DNA from 2 places in the Streptomyces sp. NPDC058459 genome. Region 1 is predicted to be linked to the other one. Evidence: riboswitches for the same ligand, from Rfam matches in the RefSeq annotation. Region 1 holds a riboswitch; the other holds the start of a gene.

Region 1 (7,768 bases):
GACCTGGAAGAAGTACCGCTCCGGCGGCGGCAACTGCGGCGGTGTCGAGATCGGGCACGGGTCGGCGACGCTGCCCACCTCCGAGACCGGCTGGAAGTACTGGGAAACCTCGTCATGACCCATACGAGTCTGCGGGCCTGGCTCGCGGCGGCTGCTGTGACCGCCTCGGTGTCGCCGCCGGCGTCGTGCGCTTCCGGCCGGGGAACGGTGACGCCACCCGGTCCAGACACCGGCCGAGCGAAGCGTCCACGGGGTGCGGAGCGTGCCCAGGACCGGGGGAGTCGTAGCCGGCGGCGTCAGCGGCGCCGGGCAGGCGGTACTCAGGGGTGACCACCTCCACCCCGCCGTGGCTGAGGCCACTGGAGTCGATCTGAGACACTGGTACCACCATGCCCAAGCCCGGAGAACTCACTTTCGTCGCCCCCCGCGGAGCCAAGAAGCCGCCGCGGCATCTCGCTGACCTCTCGCCCGCGGAGCGGAAGGACGCTGTCGCGGAGGCGGGCGAGAAGCCGTTCCGTGCCAGGCAGCTTTCGCAGCACTACTTCGCGCGGTACGCGCACGACCCCGAGCAGTGGACGGACATCCCGGCCGGCTCGCGGGAGAGGCTGCGCGAGGCGCTGTTCCCGGAGCTGATGTCGGTGGTCCGGCATCTGGCCACGGACCAGGGGACCACCCGTAAGACGCTGTGGCGGCTGTTCGACGGCACGCTCGTCGAGTCCGTGCTGATGCGGTACCCGGACCGGGTCACCATGTGCATCAGCTCGCAGGCCGGATGCGGGATGAACTGCCCGTTCTGCGCGACCGGTCAGGCGGGGCTGGACCGGAACCTGTCCACCGCCGAGATCGTGCACCAGATCGTGGACGGCATGCGGGCGCTCCGGGACGGGGAAGTCCCCGGTGGGCCCGCCCGGCTCTCCAACATCGTCTTCATGGGGATGGGCGAGCCGCTCGCCAACTACAAGCGGGTCGTCGGTGCCATCCGGGCGCTGACCGAACCGGCGCCCGACGGGCTCGGGCTGTCCCAGCGCGGGATCACCGTGTCGACGGTCGGCCTCGTGCCCGCCATCCACCGCTTCGCCGACGAGGGCTTCAAGTGCCGGCTGGCGATCTCCCTGCACGCCCCCGACGACGAACTGCGCGACACCCTCGTCCCCGTGAACACGCGGTGGAAGGTGCGCGAGGTGCTGGACGCCGGGTTCGAGTACGCGGAGAAGTCGGCCCGCCGGCTGTCCATCGAGTACGCGCTGATCCGGGACATCAACGACCAGGCGTGGCGCGGTGACCGGCTCGGCCGGATGCTCAAGGGCAGGCCCGTGCACGTCAACCTGATCCCGCTCAACCCCACCCCGGGCTCCAAGTGGACCGCCTCCCGTCCCGAGGACGAGAAGGCGTTCGTCGAGGCCATCGCCGCGCACGGCGTGCCGGTGACCGTCCGGGACACCCGCGGTCAGGAGATCGACGGGGCGTGTGGCCAGCTCGCGGCCACCGAGCGGTAACCTGGGCCGGTCAGCACAACGTCATACCCGTACACCTTCGTACGGTCATACATCTGCATATTCCGACAGGGGAGCGCCACAGCGCTGAGAGTGCGGCGACCAGGCCGCAGACCCTCTGAACCTCGCCCAGGTCATTCCGGGTAGGAAGTTCGGTCATCACTCAAGCTGTTGCGCCCTGCCCGGCCTCCCGCACGGAGTCCGGGCGGGGCCGCGTCTCTTCCTGGCCCACCCCAGGAGGACCACCAGTGCACACCAAGACCTTCGTGGCCGCGGCGGTCGGCCTCGGCCTGCTCACGCTCTCCGCGTGCGGGTCCACCGACGCCAAGGGGGCAGCGGACACCAGGACCGTGACCCTCGTCAGCCACGACTCGTGGGCCGCGTCCAAGAACGTGATCGCGGACTTCGAGAAGCAGTCCGGCTACCGGGTGCGCGTCCTCAAGGACGGCGACGCCGGACAGGCCGTCAACAAGGCGGTCCTCACCAAGGACAACCCCCAGGGCGACGTCTTCTTCGGCGTCGACAACACCCTGCTCTCCCGCGCCCTCGACAACGGCCTCTTCCAGCCGTACGCCGCCAAGGGCCTCGACCAGGCCGACCCCGCCTTCCAGCTCGACCGCGCCAGGCACCGGGTCACGCCCGTCGACCACGGCGACATCTGCGTCAACTACGACAAGGCGTACTTCGACGAGCACAAGCTGAAGCCGCCGCGCAACTTCGCCGACCTCGCCGACCCCAGGTACAGGAACCTGCTGGTCACCGAGAACGCCGGCACCTCCTCGCCGGGCCTCGGCTTCCTGCTCGGCAGCGCCGCCGCCTACGGCGACCAGGGCTGGGCGGGGTACTGGAAGAAGCTCAAGGCCAACGGCGTCAAGGTCGTCGACGGCTGGGAGCAGGCGTACTACCAGGAGTTCTCCGGCTCCTCCGAGGGCAAGAAGGCGGGTGGTGACCGGCCGCTCGTCGTGTCGTACGCCTCCTCGCCGCCCGCCGAGGTGATCTATGCCAAGAAGAGGCCGGCGACCGCCCCGACCGGTGTCGCGGAGGGCACCTGCTTCCGGCAGGTCGAGTTCGCCGGGCTGCTCAAGAACGCCAGGAACGCCGAGGGCGGCAAGGCGTTCCTCGACTTCCTGCTGTCCACGCGCTTCCAGCAGGACATGCCGCTGAACATGTTCGTGTACCCGGTGATCAAGGACGCGAAGGTCCCCGCCGAGTTCACCGAGTACGGGCCCGCCGCCAAGGACCCGGTGACCATGGCGCCCGAGAAGATCGCCGCCAACCGCGACCGGTGGGTCAGCTCGTGGACGTCACTCGTACTGAAGTAGCGGCGGCCGGGCGGCGAAGCCGCGGGAGCGTGGCGCGGCTGGGGCTCATGGCCCTGCCCGTCGCGTTCTTCGCGCTGTTCTTCGCCTGGCCCGTCGCCGCCATCACGGTGCGCGGGCTGAAGGCCGACGGGACCTGGCACCTCGGGCGGTTCGCCGAGGTGCTGGGCCGCTCCGACGTCCGGCACGTGCTGTGGTTCACCACCTGGCAGGCGCTCGCCTCCACCGCGCTCACCCTGCTGATCGCCCTGCCCGCCGCCTACGCCTTCGCCCGGCTGGAGTTCCCGGGCAAGCAGGTGCTGCGGGCCGTGGTCACCGTGCCGTTCGTGCTGCCCACGGTGGTCGTCGGCACCGCGTTCCTCGCGCTCGTCGGCCACGGCGGGCTGCTGGACGAGCTGTGGGGGGTCCGCCTGGACACCACGGTGTGGGCGATCCTGCTCGCGCACGTCTTCTTCAACTACGCCGTGGTCGTCCGCACCGTCGGCGGCCTGTGGGGCCAGCTCGACCCCCGGCAGGAGGAGGCCGCCCGGATGCTCGGCGCGTCCCCGCCGCGCGCCTGGTGCCAGGTCACGCTGCCCGCCCTGGCGCCCGCCGTGGCCGCCGCCGCGCTGATGGTGTTCCTGTTCACCTTCACCTCCTTCGGCGTGGTCCAGATCCTCGGCGGCCCCACCTTCTCCACCCTGGAGGTGGAGATCTACCGCCAGACCTCCCAGGTCTTCGACCTCACCACGGCCGCCGTCCTCACCCTGGTGCAGTTCGCCGCCGTCGGCGCGATCCTCGCCGTGCACGCCTGGACGGTACGGCGCCGGGAGACCGCGCTGCGCCTGGTCGACGCCTCCGTCACCGCCCGCCGGCCCCGCGGCGCCGGCCAGTGGGCGCTGCTCGGCGGGGTGCTCGCCACCGTCGCCGTGCTGCTGGTGCTGCCGCTCGGTGTGCTGGTGCGCCGCTCACTGGACGCACCGGGCTTCGGCTACTACCGGGCGCTCGCCGACGCCGACGGCGGTACGTTCCTGGTGGCGCCGCTGCACGCGGTGTGGACCTCGCTGGAGTACGCGGTCGCCGCCACCGGTATCGCCCTGGTGGTCGGCGGGCTCGCCGCCGCCGCGCTGGCCCGGCGGGACGCGGGCCGGCTGGTGCGCGGGTTCGACGCGCTGCTGATGCTGCCGCTCGGCGTCTCCGCCGTCACCGTCGGCTTCGGCTTCCTGATCGCGCTGGACGAGCCGCCGCTGGACCTGCGCCAGTCCTGGTTCCTGGTCCCGCTCGCCCAGGCGCTGGTAGGCGCCCCCTTCGTCATACGGACCATGCTGCCGGTGCTGCGGGCGGTGGACACCCGGCTCCGGGAGGCGGCGGCGGTGCTCGGGGCGTCGCCCTGGCGGGTGTGGCGGGAGGTCGATCTGCCGCTGGTGCGGCGGGCGTCGCTGGTCGCGGCCGGGTTCGCGTTCGCCGTGTCGCTCGGTGAGTTCGGGGCGACCGTGTTCATCGCCCGGCCCGACAACCCCACGCTCCCGGTCGCGGTGGCCCGGCTGCTGAGCCGGCCCGGAGAGCTGAACTACGGGCAGGCGATGGCCCTTTCCACGATTCTGATGCTGGTCTGCGCGGCCGCGCTGCTCGTCCTTGAGCGGCTGCGCACCGACCGGACGGGGGAGTTCTGATGCTGAACATCGAGGAGGCGACCGTCCGTCTGGGCGGGCGGCCGGTGCTGGACACGGTGGACCTCGGGGTCGCCGAGCACGAGGTGGTGTGCGTGCTCGGGCCCAGTGGCAGCGGCAAGTCGACCCTGCTGCGGAGCGTGGCGGGGCTCCAACCGCTGCACGCCGGGCGGGTGTTGCTCGACGGCCTGGACCAGGCGGGCGTGCCCGCGCACCGGCGCGGGGTCGGGCTGATGTTCCAGGACCATCAGCTCTTCCCGCAGCGGGACGTGGGCGGCAACGTCGCCTTCGGGCTCCGTATGCATGGCATGCCCAAGGCCGAAAGGGAGGTTCGGGTAACGGAGTTGCTGGAGCTGGTCGGGCTGCCCGGTGCGGACCGGCGGGCGGTGGCCGGTCTTTCGGGCGGGGAGCAGCAGCGGGTCGCCCTCGCGCGGGCGCTCGCACCCCGGCCGAGGCTGCTGATGCTGGACGAGCCGCTCGGCCAGCTGGACCGCTCGTTGCGGGAGCGGCTGACGGTCGAACTCCGGCAGCTCTTCAGCCGGTTGGGCACCACCGTGCTCGCCGTCACGCACGACCAGGGCGAGGCGTTCGCGCTGGCCGACCGGGTGCTGGTGATGCGGGACGGGCGGATCGCGCAGTCCGGGACCCCGCTGGAGGTGTGGCGCAGGCCGGCCGACGCGTTCGTGGCCCGCTTCCTCGGCTTCGAGAACGTGGTCCCGGCGAGCGTGACCGGGGCGGCCGCCGACACCCCGTGGGGCAAGCTGCCGGTGCCCGAGGGCTCGCCGCAGGGCGCCGGGGAGCTGCTGGTGCGGCCCGCCGGGGTGCGGCTCATGGCCGCCGGCGAGGGACTGGCCTGCACGGTGACCGCCCGCACCTTCCGGGGCACCCATGTGGCGCTGCGGCTCCAGCCCCGCGACGGAGGACCGCACCTGGAGGCGGCCTGCCCGCTGCGCGACGCGCCCGAGACCGGCGCCGAGGCCGGCGTGGAGTTCGACGCGGCGGAGACCGTCGTCCTGGGCTGACAGGCGGAAAGACAGCGGCCCGCCCCCGTACGAGACGGGGACGGGCCGCTGCCGTGCTCGGTGGGCGAAGGCGTCAGCTGCCGCTCTTCGCGCCACGGCGGCGCATACCGAAGTACACCGCGCCACCGCCGATGACGACGAGGGCACCGGCGACACCGGCGACCAGACCGGTGTTGGAGTTCGCACCGGTCTCGGCGAGGTTCGAGTCACCGATGGCGGCGGACGGGGCGTTGCTCGGCTCCGCGGACACCGGGGCGGCGGCGCCGCTGCTCTCGGCCGAGGACGGAACCGGGGAGGCGCTCTCCTCGGCCGGCGTCGACTCGGACGCGCTCGGCGACGGGGACTCGGAGGCGGACGGCGTGGGGGAGGGGGAAGGGGACTCCTCCTTCGCGCACGCGGTCGCCGGGGTGGTCACGTTGTTCTTGATGTCCTCGTCGACCAGGCCGGGGACCTTGATGTGGACGCGGTAGGTCGCGTTGGCCTTCCAGTCCTCGTCGAAGACGACCTTCGCGCCCTCGCGGGCCCCGGTCACCTGCTTCTCGCCGACCTGCTTCTCGTCGGCGCCGTTGTTCTCCAGGAACACGGTGACCGTGGCGGTGCGCTGCGAGGAGTCGATGTCGGTGACGACGATCTGGCCCTTGTCCCCGGTGCACAGGGCCTCGGCCGAGAAGTCGCGGATGTTGCACGCCAGCGCCTGGCTGGACAGGCCCAGCAGCAGAGCGGTGGAGGCGGAGGCAACACCCAGGATGCGCACGGAGCGGCGCGCGTTACGGCGGGATATGGACAAGTCATGTCCTTTGCTGAGTGCAGAACTGCGGCGGGAGGGTGCGGGGTTGGAGCAGTGGACAGAGCGGAGCCCCAGCTTCCCCACAAGACACACAGGTTTATAAGCGCGTCATAAGTATGTCAATGCGCAAACGGTCAACGGGCGTTGACTTTACCTTCTTATTGCTCAGCGAGACGTTTCAACGCCTCGGGGGCCAGCTCGATCCGGCCAACCAGGGCGATACGGGACTCCATCGGCCGTTCCCGCGCCAACGCCCGCAGCAGTGGCCAGGTGGGGAGCCGCTTCGTCCAGTGCTCCTCGTCCACCAGCACCATGGGGGTCGGATTACCGCGCGAACCATAGTAGTTGGGCGTCGCGTTGTCGAAGATCTCCTGTACGGTCCCGGCCGCCCCCGGCAGGAACACCACCCCGGCGTTGGAGCGGGCCAGCAGGCCGTCCTCCCGGGTGGCGTTGGCGAAGTACTTGCCCAGGTGCGAGGCGAACGCGTTGGGCGGCTCATGGCCGTAGAACCAGGTCGGGATGCCCACCGACTCGCCCCCGTCCGGCCAGCGTTCGCGTACGTCGAAGGCGGCCCGCGCCCAGTCCGTCACGGACGGCGTGAACGACGGGGCCTTGGCCAGAATCCGCAGGGCCTCGCCGAGCATCCCGTCCTCGAACGGGGCCGCGTACGCGCCGAGGTTGGCCGCCTCCATCGCGCCCGGACCACCCCCGGTCGCCACCGTGAGCCCGGCGCGGGCCAGTTCGCGGCCGAGTCGCGCCGCGCCCGCGTACTCCTCGGTGCCCCGGGCCATCGCGTGGCCGCCCATGACGCCCACCACCTGCGCGCCGGCGAGGAGTTCGTCCAGTGCGTCGGAGACGGAGTCGTCGTGGACCGCGCGCAGCATCGAGGCGAGGATGTCCCCGTCGGACCCGGTCCGCTGGAACCACTCGTACGCCCGCGCGTCCGGCGTCGCCTCGTAGCCGTCCGCCAGCGAGGCGAACAACTCGTCCGGGGTGTAGACGAATCCGCGGTACGGGTCGAAGGGCAGTCCCGGCACCGGCGGGAACACCAGGGCGCCACGCGCGGCGACCTCGGCGGCCGCCTCGGCGGCCATCGGGCACCCGAGGAAGACGGCGCCCTCGGTGTCCAGCGTGATCAGGTCGTCCGTGCGGCCGGTGAGGTCGACGGCCTGTACCCGGAACCGGGCGAGTGTCCCGTGCGCGGCCACGACGGCGTCGAACTCCGCCAGCGACTCGATCTCGTGGTCCGGGGCGACCTCTTCGGGCCGGGCGGGTGTCGGAGGCATCCGCACATGGTAGTGCGGCGCCGCCTCACCCCTCGACGGAGTACCGGGCCCGCAGCCGGCTGAACGCCGTCGGGGCCGGCCGGCGGGGGAGGAAGTCCCGGATGCGCTCGGCGCAGGCACGCGGGCTCCGCGTGCCGGTGTCGCACTCCAGGTCGTAGTCCCCGTGGGCGTGGACGAGGCCGTACTGCAGGGCGGCGAGGCCCGTCTCGCGG
Region 2 (7,768 bases), on a different contig from region 1:
CAGCCCACGCGCCGACTCCTCGGCGGCCGCCACACCGTCCGCCGCGTCCACCCCACGGCCGCCGCCGCCCGCCCCCGCGAGCGCGATGATCTCGGACGCGTTGCCCCGGATCACCGTCGGCCGCAGGCCCAGCAGGTGCCGGGCCAGCGCGGTGCGCACCGGCAGCGCGCCGACCGCTACCGGGTCGAGCACCCATGGCGTGCCGGCGGCGGCCGCCGCACGTGCCGCCTCGGTCATGGCGGTGCGCTGTTCCGCGTGCGGTGTCCCGAGGTTGACCAGGACCCCGGAGGCGATCCGCGCGAACGGGCCGGCCTCCTCCGGGATGTCGACCATGGCCGGTGCGGCGCCCAGGGCCAGCAGGACGTTCGCGGTGAAGCCGGTGACCACCGCGTTGGTCAGGCACTGGACCAGCGGGGCCTGCGCCCGCACCCGGGCGAGGGCCCGCGGGGCGAAGGCGGCGAGGCCGGTGGGACCGGCGGGCGTCGTGGACATGCGCGTTCGCTCCGGGGGAGTCCGAGGGAGAGGGCTGAGGCGTACGGGGCGCCGGCGGGGCGCCGGCGGTGCGGCAGAGGGCAGCCGCGCGGGCGCGGGTCAGGCGCGGGGACGGCCGCGGAGCCGGAGCGGCGCGTAGACGGCGACGGCCACCAGGAACGCCACGTAGAAGGAGAGGTCGGCGCCCTTCAGGGCGGAGGCCGCCGGTCCCTCGTACAGGGTGGTGTTCATGAAGGGCACGGCCGCGGCGAAGGCGGCGACGAAAGCGGCCGACGACGCCCACCCGGAGCGGGACCGGGCACCCCTGGCGCGACCGGCGGAGCCGTCCGTACCGCCCTGCCCGGCTGCCTCGGCCACCTCGGCCACCTCCGCCTCCTCGGCCCTGAGGTCGATCGGAGCGCCCTGCCGCGCTCGGACGCGGGCCCGCCAGTCCACGATGACGATCGCCACGAACCCCGGGATCCAGTAGCCGACGAAGAGCAGCACGTTCTGGAAGCGGGCCGCGGTGTCGGCGGCGTGCATCCAGAGCACCAGCGGAAAGCCGAGCACGGCGGCGAGTACGGCGGCCGCCGGGCGCGGCAGACGCACGCCTAGGGTCTGGAGGGCCAGCGAACCGCTGTAGTCGTTCATGGCGTTGCTGCACACCGCCGCCAGCGCCACGGCGAGCAGGCCGAACGCGGCCGTGGCCCCGCCGCCCAGCAGTTCCTGCACACCCCGGGCGGTCTGGTCGGTCAGCACGGACGCACCCAGCAGCCCGAGCGCCTGCACGGCGACGAAGGACACCGTGAGGCCGAGCAGGGTGTACCAGAACATGCGCGGGCGAGAGGTGGCGCGCGGCAGGTAGCGGCTGAAATCGCTGGCGTACGGCGCCCAGGACAGCGTCAGGCTCAACGCGATCGTGCTGGTCAGTACGAACGCGCCGGCCTGGTCGGCGCCGTGCGCGCTGCCGGCCGCCACCGGATGGGCACCGTCCAGCAGCCGCCAGGCGATCAGTCCGAACGCGGCGCCGAGCACGAAGGTCATGACGATCTGGAGCCGGTGGATGGCCTCGTACCCCAGCACGCCCAGGGCGGCCTGCCCCAGCATCATCGTCAGGACGCCGAGCCAGAACGGCCAGCCGCACAGCCGCGCGAGCGCGTCACCGCCGAAGAGCCCGATCAGCGCGTCCCAGGCCACCGAGGACAGCCATTGGAGGACGGCGGGCAGCGCCACCGCCCGGCCGAACGCGAGGCGCGCCAGCGGCAGTTGCCCGGCACCGGTCTGGCTTCCCCAGGTCCCCAGATACGCGGTCGGCACCGCCCCGACCAGGGTGCCGAGGACGACGGCGGCGAGCGCGGCGCCGAAGTTCAGGCCGAGTGCGACGCCGGTAGTGCCGGTGAACACGCCGGTCATGGTGAGGTTGGGCGCGAACCACACGGTGAACAGGCGGCCGGGGCCGCCGTAACGGTTGCTCTCGGGGACCGGCGCTATCCCGTGCGCCTCGACGCGGAGGTCACCGGCGGCCGCAGGCATCCGCCCGTCGAAGACATGTGGCCGGCCGTCGGTGGACGGTTCGCCGGCAAGACGCACCACACTCATGGAAGACATCCCTCCGCCAGTGCTAACTGGTTCAGGTTCAACGGGTGTGATCTCAGCCCTCGGACGGGGCACCCCGTGTCCGTTACGCCGGCCAGCCTACTGCAACTCCTTTCCGCCGCGAGCCCGTCGGTTTGCGTATGGCGGCCGGAGCCGGGGCGCTCAGGCCGTGTCTGACAGACGATCTCTGCCGAGCAGAGGTGTCCGAAACTGACGGAGAGGTCATGGACCCCGCCCCGGCACGTCAGTTCAGCCCGTGACTGGGTGGATGTGCACCGGCCCCTCCGCGGCCCCGAGCGGGCGGCAGCGGCACCTGGGACTTTGGCGGTCCCTCGCCCCGGAGCCGGCCGTACGTGCCGTCCCAGTGGCAGCCGGGGTGACCGGTTTCGGTGTCGCCACCGCCTCGTTCTTCCGGCGTGTCAGGCGCCGAAGGGGGCGACGCGCCGCAGGACGTCCAAGGACTGCCGCGTGGGCCGCTGCTGCTCGCCCTGCAGGGAGGTGAGTACGACCAGCGCGGCGGTGAGGGAGGGCACCACCCACTGCATGAGAGTGAGGTGCTGCTGCGCCGTCTCGAGGTCGCCGGGCGCCTCCTCCCCGATCTGGCGGGCGTCGGGGTCGTCGGAGGTGGTGAGGTCGACCTTGTGACCCAGGACGCGGGTGTACGCGGTCGCGGCCAGGGCGGCGGCGGTGACGGCCAGCTTCACCGCGGTGGAGGCGGCGACGCTGTTCTGGCGGGCCACCCGTTCCTTGTTGGCGTTGAGGAGCCCGGCTCCGCCCACCAGATGCGCCACCACGGCGGCGGCGCCCACGGGCGACCACTTCGCCCAGCCGGCGCTGGCGATGCGCGCGGTTTCCCGCACCGTACCGCCTTCCGCCTCGGCGGCGCCGTTGAGTCCGACGGCCCCCATCAGAGATCCGCCGAACCAGGCCGCGAGGCCCAGGTCGTGTGCGCTGCGCAGAAACGTGTCGGTCTCGGACATGAAGTCTCCTGAGTGTGGCGCTGACGGGCGTACGGTCGTGCGTCTTTCCTCAGCCGCCGTGGTGTGTGCCCTGCGGCATCGGGTGGCATACGCCGCCGCGGACCATGTCCAGGTGCATGGCGACGACGGGGCGGGCTGTCCGGGCGGCCGCGACCTCGCTCGTCTTCGATCCCTGCTTGATCTGCTGGTCGATGGCGACCAGCGTCTTCCGGTGGGCCGCGTCCTGAGCCTTGAGCCAGGCACTGTCGTACGCGGAGCTGCCCGCCTTCGCCTGGACCGCCTTCAGCTCCTTCTGCTGCGCGGCGGAGGGCGCTGTCGGCAGCGTGGTGTGCGTGGCGTACGCCAGCTTGCGCACCGAGGCGTCCAGCTTGGTGTGGTCGCGCACCCAGGTCTGTCCGGCTCGCTGTACGCAAGCCGTCGTGCCGTGCCTGCCGGCGTCCTGGCCGGCGGCGATCTCGGCCAGGTTGCCCTGGTGCGACTGCACGAGGAAGGTCTGGTCCTGGTTCGAGGGGGAGGGGGCCGCGAAAGCGTGAGGGGCGGAGAAACCCGCCAGAGCCGCTGCCGCGACAAGAGCGGCGAGGATGTGCCGAGGCATGAGGTGAACTCCTCTTTCTCGTCGGGTCCGTGGGGCTCCCGAACGGCAGACGGCCGAATCCGGAAGCCTCGCTCGGGTCGCAGAAACGGGTGCCACGCCATGAGCACCCCGACACATCCAAAACGGTCTTTTCGGGCACCCGTCCCGTCGTCTCCCACAGGCAGCCCCCCGGACATCCCGAACCGGCGCCGAAACGACACGCCGCGAGTCGTTGCCGGGGTACCCGTACCGGCGTCAGCGTCTTCGCAACCCTCGAAAGGCGCTTCGTCCGAGGAGCGGCTCGGCCGTCGCGGCCGCGGAGGTGGTGGCGGGGCGGCGCAGGCTCAGCAGGACGGCGCGGCGGCGGTGCGGCTTCCTACTGCGGCCCGGCGTCCCGTAGCAGACCGCGCGAACCGCATTCGTTCACGCCTTCCCGGAATGCGCCTCAAGACCGCATAGGGCACCCCCTTAGGGGTTGTAACGTGCGGGCCGCGTTCGTGGGGTGGTCACGGTCGAGGGCTGTCGTTGTCGGACAGGCTGACAGCTCCCAGCTCGATCAGCGCATCGGCGGTCGCGGTGATGGTGTCCGTGATCTCCCTGGGCTCCCAGCCCAACATCGATCGTGCCTTGTCGTTGCTGATGACAGGGACCCGGCCCTCCAGCACTGCGGCCTCTCGCAGAGCGGGCTCCGTCTTGGCCACCTCGCGCACCTCCTCGATGGTCAGCTCCTTGGCAGGAAGCTTGTCCGCGAAGGCGGGGAACCGCTTGCGCAGGATGTTCGCCAGACCGAAGAGGCTGGACGACTCCTTGTTGGCGATGAACCGCTCGCCCGCCGCCTCAGGGTGCACCATCGCGCGCAGGTGCAGGTCCACGACGTCACGCACGTCGACGACGCCGAAATGCATGACCGGGACCACAGGCATGTACCCGTTCAGCATCGCTTTGATCAGGCCGATCGAGCCGGAGGGCCGGTCCACCAGCTGGGGGCCGAAGATGCCCGTGGGGTTGATCACCACGAGCTCGATGTCTCCGTGAGCGCGGACGTAGTCCCACGCCGCCGCCTCGGCCAGGATCTTCGACTTGTGGTAGGCAGGCAGGCCCGGGGTTTCCGGGTCGGTCCAGTTCTCCTCCGTGTAATGATCGTCGGGTGTCATCGTGTACCCGACCGCGGCGTAGGAGGACGTCATGACGACCCGCGGAATGCCGGCGCTGCGGGCCGCGGTGATGACTCGCAGGGCACCGTCACGGGCAGGGAGGACGACCTCGTCCTCCGTCTCGGGCGGAGCGACCGGGAAGGGCGAGGCGTGGTGGAGGACGTGGGTCGCACCGTCCATAGCCTGTGCCCAGCCCTCATCGGCGCTGAGGTCGGCGACGACGAACTCCAGGCGGCCTGTCGGATCGATGCCGGACTGCTGGAGCGCCGCCAGCTTCTCGGCCTGCTGCTGCGACCCCCGGACTGTCGTCCGCACGCGGTGACCTTCCCGGAGCAGCCTCTCGATCGCGTGGCTGCCGACGAAGCCGTTGCCACCGGTGACCAGCACCGTCGCATTCTCAGGGACGGACACATTGTTTGCCATGCTCATGGTGTTTCGATCCTTCAGTGCTTGAAGTGTTCCAGTAGGCGCGTGACTTCTTCGACGGCGCGGTTCTCGGCGGGGGCGTCCCCGCGAGCACGGGCGTCCCACATATCCGCTTTGCCGCGCAGATACGCCAGACGGAGCTGCAGTCGCTCGATGTCGGCCGCCAGCTTTTCCGCCTGAGCGGCGAACAGGTCCCGCAGATCGCCGGCTCCGGAATCTCCGCGGGCGAGCAGGTCCAGGTAGCGACGCAGGCCGCTGACTGTCACCCCTGCTGAACGCAGGCAAGCCAGCGCCTCGACGCGGGCCGCGGTTGCTGGCTCATACCGGCGATGACCGCTGGAGCCGTCTCGAGCGACCTCTCCCAGCAGCCCGATCTTTTCGTAGTAGCGCAACGTGGGCTCACTAAAACCCGACCGTCGTGCCATCTCCTGAATGGTTAGACCCACTGACTCTCGGGCTGCTGCTGACATGTGAGAAGCATCCGACACTTGAAGCGCTTGAAGTCAAACGCCGTAAATGTGAGGTGCGCTACGTGTCGGGAAGGTCTGATCGCGGACATCGCCGCGCCCGCCGCGCTGGCCATGGACTGGGCGGGGCCCCGGCCGCCGAAGCCGCCCCCCCGCCGGCGACCTTGTCGGAGTCGTAGGTGGCCTCGTCGCTGCGCGGGAGCCTGCTGCCGCCGAGGCGGGGCGCCGGCTGTCTCGTCGGCGGCCCCGGACGGTCAGGACGTGAGGGGGCGGCGGAGCCCTGCCAGGAGCAGTGCGATCAGTCGGCGGGGGTCGTAGCGGGGGTCGCTGCCGCGTCCGATGCAGAGGTTGCCGATGCCGCGCATCAGCTCGTAGGGCCGGGTTCCGGGCTGGATGTCGCCGGCCTCGACCGCGGCGTCGATCAGCTCGGCGGTGACGGGCGACAGGCGGTCGAGAAAGTGGGCGTGGAGGTCGGCGAAGCGGTCGCTGTCGGACTGGAGGGCGTCGGCGAGACCGTGCTTGGTGACGAGGAAGTCCACGAACAGGTCGATCCACTGGCTCAGCGCGTCGAAGGGTGTCCGCTCGCGGGCCAGCAGGGTGGGGCCGGCCTCTGCCAGAGCTTCGATCTGCTGGTAGTAGACGGCCGTGACGAGGTCCGCGCGGGTGGGGAAGTGGCGGTAGATCGTGCCCATGCCTACGTTCGCCCTGGTGGCGATCTGACGGATAGGCGCATCGACGCCCGAGGTGAGGAACACCTCGGCGGCAGCCGTGAGCACCGCCTGCTGATTGCGCAGGCTGTCGGACCGTTTGCTCTTCGCCGACGACGTTCCGGCGGGGCGCTCGCTGGGCATGACGTCTTCCTTCCCGCACCGGTTGACAAAGCGGAACAGTGCTCCGCACAATAAATGGAGCGTTGCTCCGCTTCAGGGTAGCGCACCTTGGCCCCCCTGCGTCGTCCCCCTCTGCCAGGGACGGCGGGGCTCTCGAAGGAGTTCTCCTGTCATGAACACACTTGCTCCCACCGATAAGCCGACCCCCGTCCTCTCCTACAGTCCCGTGGTTCTGCCGGTGGCGGGGCGTCCCGTGGACCTGCACGTCCGCGTCACCGCCCCGGTCGCGGGGACGGACCTTCCCGTGATCCTGCTCTCCCACGGCCACGGGAACTCCAACCATCTCTCGTCGCTCGACGGCTACGCGCCGATCGCGCAACTGTGGGCGCGGGCCGGGTTCGTCGTCATCCAGCCCACCCACCTCTCCTCCAGGACCCTGGCACACCGCCTCGAAGACGCTCCCGGCGCGCCGCTGTTCTGGCGCTCACGCGCCGAGGACATGACCCACATCCTCGACCGGCTCGCCGTGATCGAGGAGACCGTGCCCCACCTCGCCGGACGCGTCGACCACGACATGATCGCCGTCGCCGGACACTCCCTCGGCGGGTTCACCGCCAACCTGCTGCTGGGCGCCCAGGTCACCGACCCCGTGAGCGGGGAGCGGACGAGCGTACTGGAGCCCCGTATCAAGGCGGGTGTCGTGCTCGCGGCTCCGGGCCGGGGCGAGGTCATGCACGCCTCCATGGCGGAATCGATCCCGGTCTTCGCGACCATCGACTTCTCCACGATGGACACCCCCGCGCTGATCGTCGCCGGGGACAAGGATGACTCCCGGCACTTCACGGACGCCGGCCCCGAATGGCACGCCGACCCCTACACCCTGGCCCCCGGTCCCAAGACGCTGCTCACCCTCTTCGACGCCGAGCACGGGCTGGGCGGCATCGCCGGATACGACGCCGACGAGACCACCGACGAGAACCCCGAGCGCGTCGCCGCCGTCGGGCGCCTTACGGCGGCCTACCTCTCCACGCACTTCCGCCTCGACGACCACGCCTGGCGGACGGCCTGCGAAGACTTGCTGGCCGGCTCCGGTGCGACGGGTCGCGTCGAGTCGAAGCAGGCCCGCCGGGCGTGACCGGGAGACGGACGCCCCTACCCACGCTCACGTCCCGTGGGCCGAATCAGCCAGGAGACCGCACATGAACATAGCCATCATCGGCAAGGGCAAGGTGGGCTCCGCTCTGGGAGCGAAGTTCACCGCCGCGGGCCA

Evidence for each region. Region 1 has a riboswitch for thiamine pyrophosphate ahead of ACFWN1_RS08100 (thiamine ABC transporter substrate binding subunit). Riboswitches for the same ligand answer to the same signal wherever they lie in the genome.
Region 2: another riboswitch for thiamine pyrophosphate. It lies ahead of ACFWN1_RS29335 (purine-cytosine permease family protein); the one in region 1 lies ahead of ACFWN1_RS08100 (thiamine ABC transporter substrate binding subunit).

What each region holds. Positions count from the first base shown of each region.
Region 1 covers NZ_JBHXLV010000027.1:1,388-9,155, forward strand. Annotated here, with positions in the region: gene ACFWN1_RS08090 (hypothetical protein) at 1-118, shown strand, start outside; gene rlmN (23S rRNA (adenine(2503)-C(2))-methyltransferase RlmN) at 390-1,496, shown strand; TPP riboswitch at 1,554-1,661, shown strand; gene ACFWN1_RS08100 (thiamine ABC transporter substrate binding subunit) at 1,742-2,815, shown strand; gene ACFWN1_RS08105 (ABC transporter permease) at 2,863-4,464, shown strand; gene ACFWN1_RS08110 (ABC transporter ATP-binding protein) at 4,464-5,483, shown strand; gene ACFWN1_RS08115 (LAETG motif-containing sortase-dependent surface protein) at 5,557-6,270, opposite strand; gene ACFWN1_RS08120 (LOG family protein) at 6,429-7,556, opposite strand; partial or broken gene ACFWN1_RS08125 (chloramphenicol phosphotransferase) at 7,582-7,768, opposite strand, start outside.
Region 2 covers NZ_JBHXLV010000247.1:166-7,933, forward strand. Annotated here, with positions in the region: partial or broken gene thiM (hydroxyethylthiazole kinase) at 1-492, opposite strand, end outside; gene ACFWN1_RS29335 (purine-cytosine permease family protein) at 592-2,070, opposite strand; TPP riboswitch at 2,062-2,156, opposite strand; gene ACFWN1_RS29340 (hypothetical protein) at 2,487-3,047, opposite strand; gene ACFWN1_RS29345 (DUF4142 domain-containing protein) at 3,097-3,642, opposite strand; gene ACFWN1_RS29350 (SDR family oxidoreductase) at 4,128-5,204, opposite strand; gene ACFWN1_RS29355 (MerR family transcriptional regulator) at 5,219-5,671, opposite strand; gene ACFWN1_RS29360 (TetR/AcrR family transcriptional regulator) at 5,923-6,519, opposite strand; gene ACFWN1_RS29365 (alpha/beta hydrolase family protein) at 6,671-7,633, shown strand; gene ACFWN1_RS29370 (NADPH-dependent F420 reductase) at 7,698-7,768, shown strand, end outside.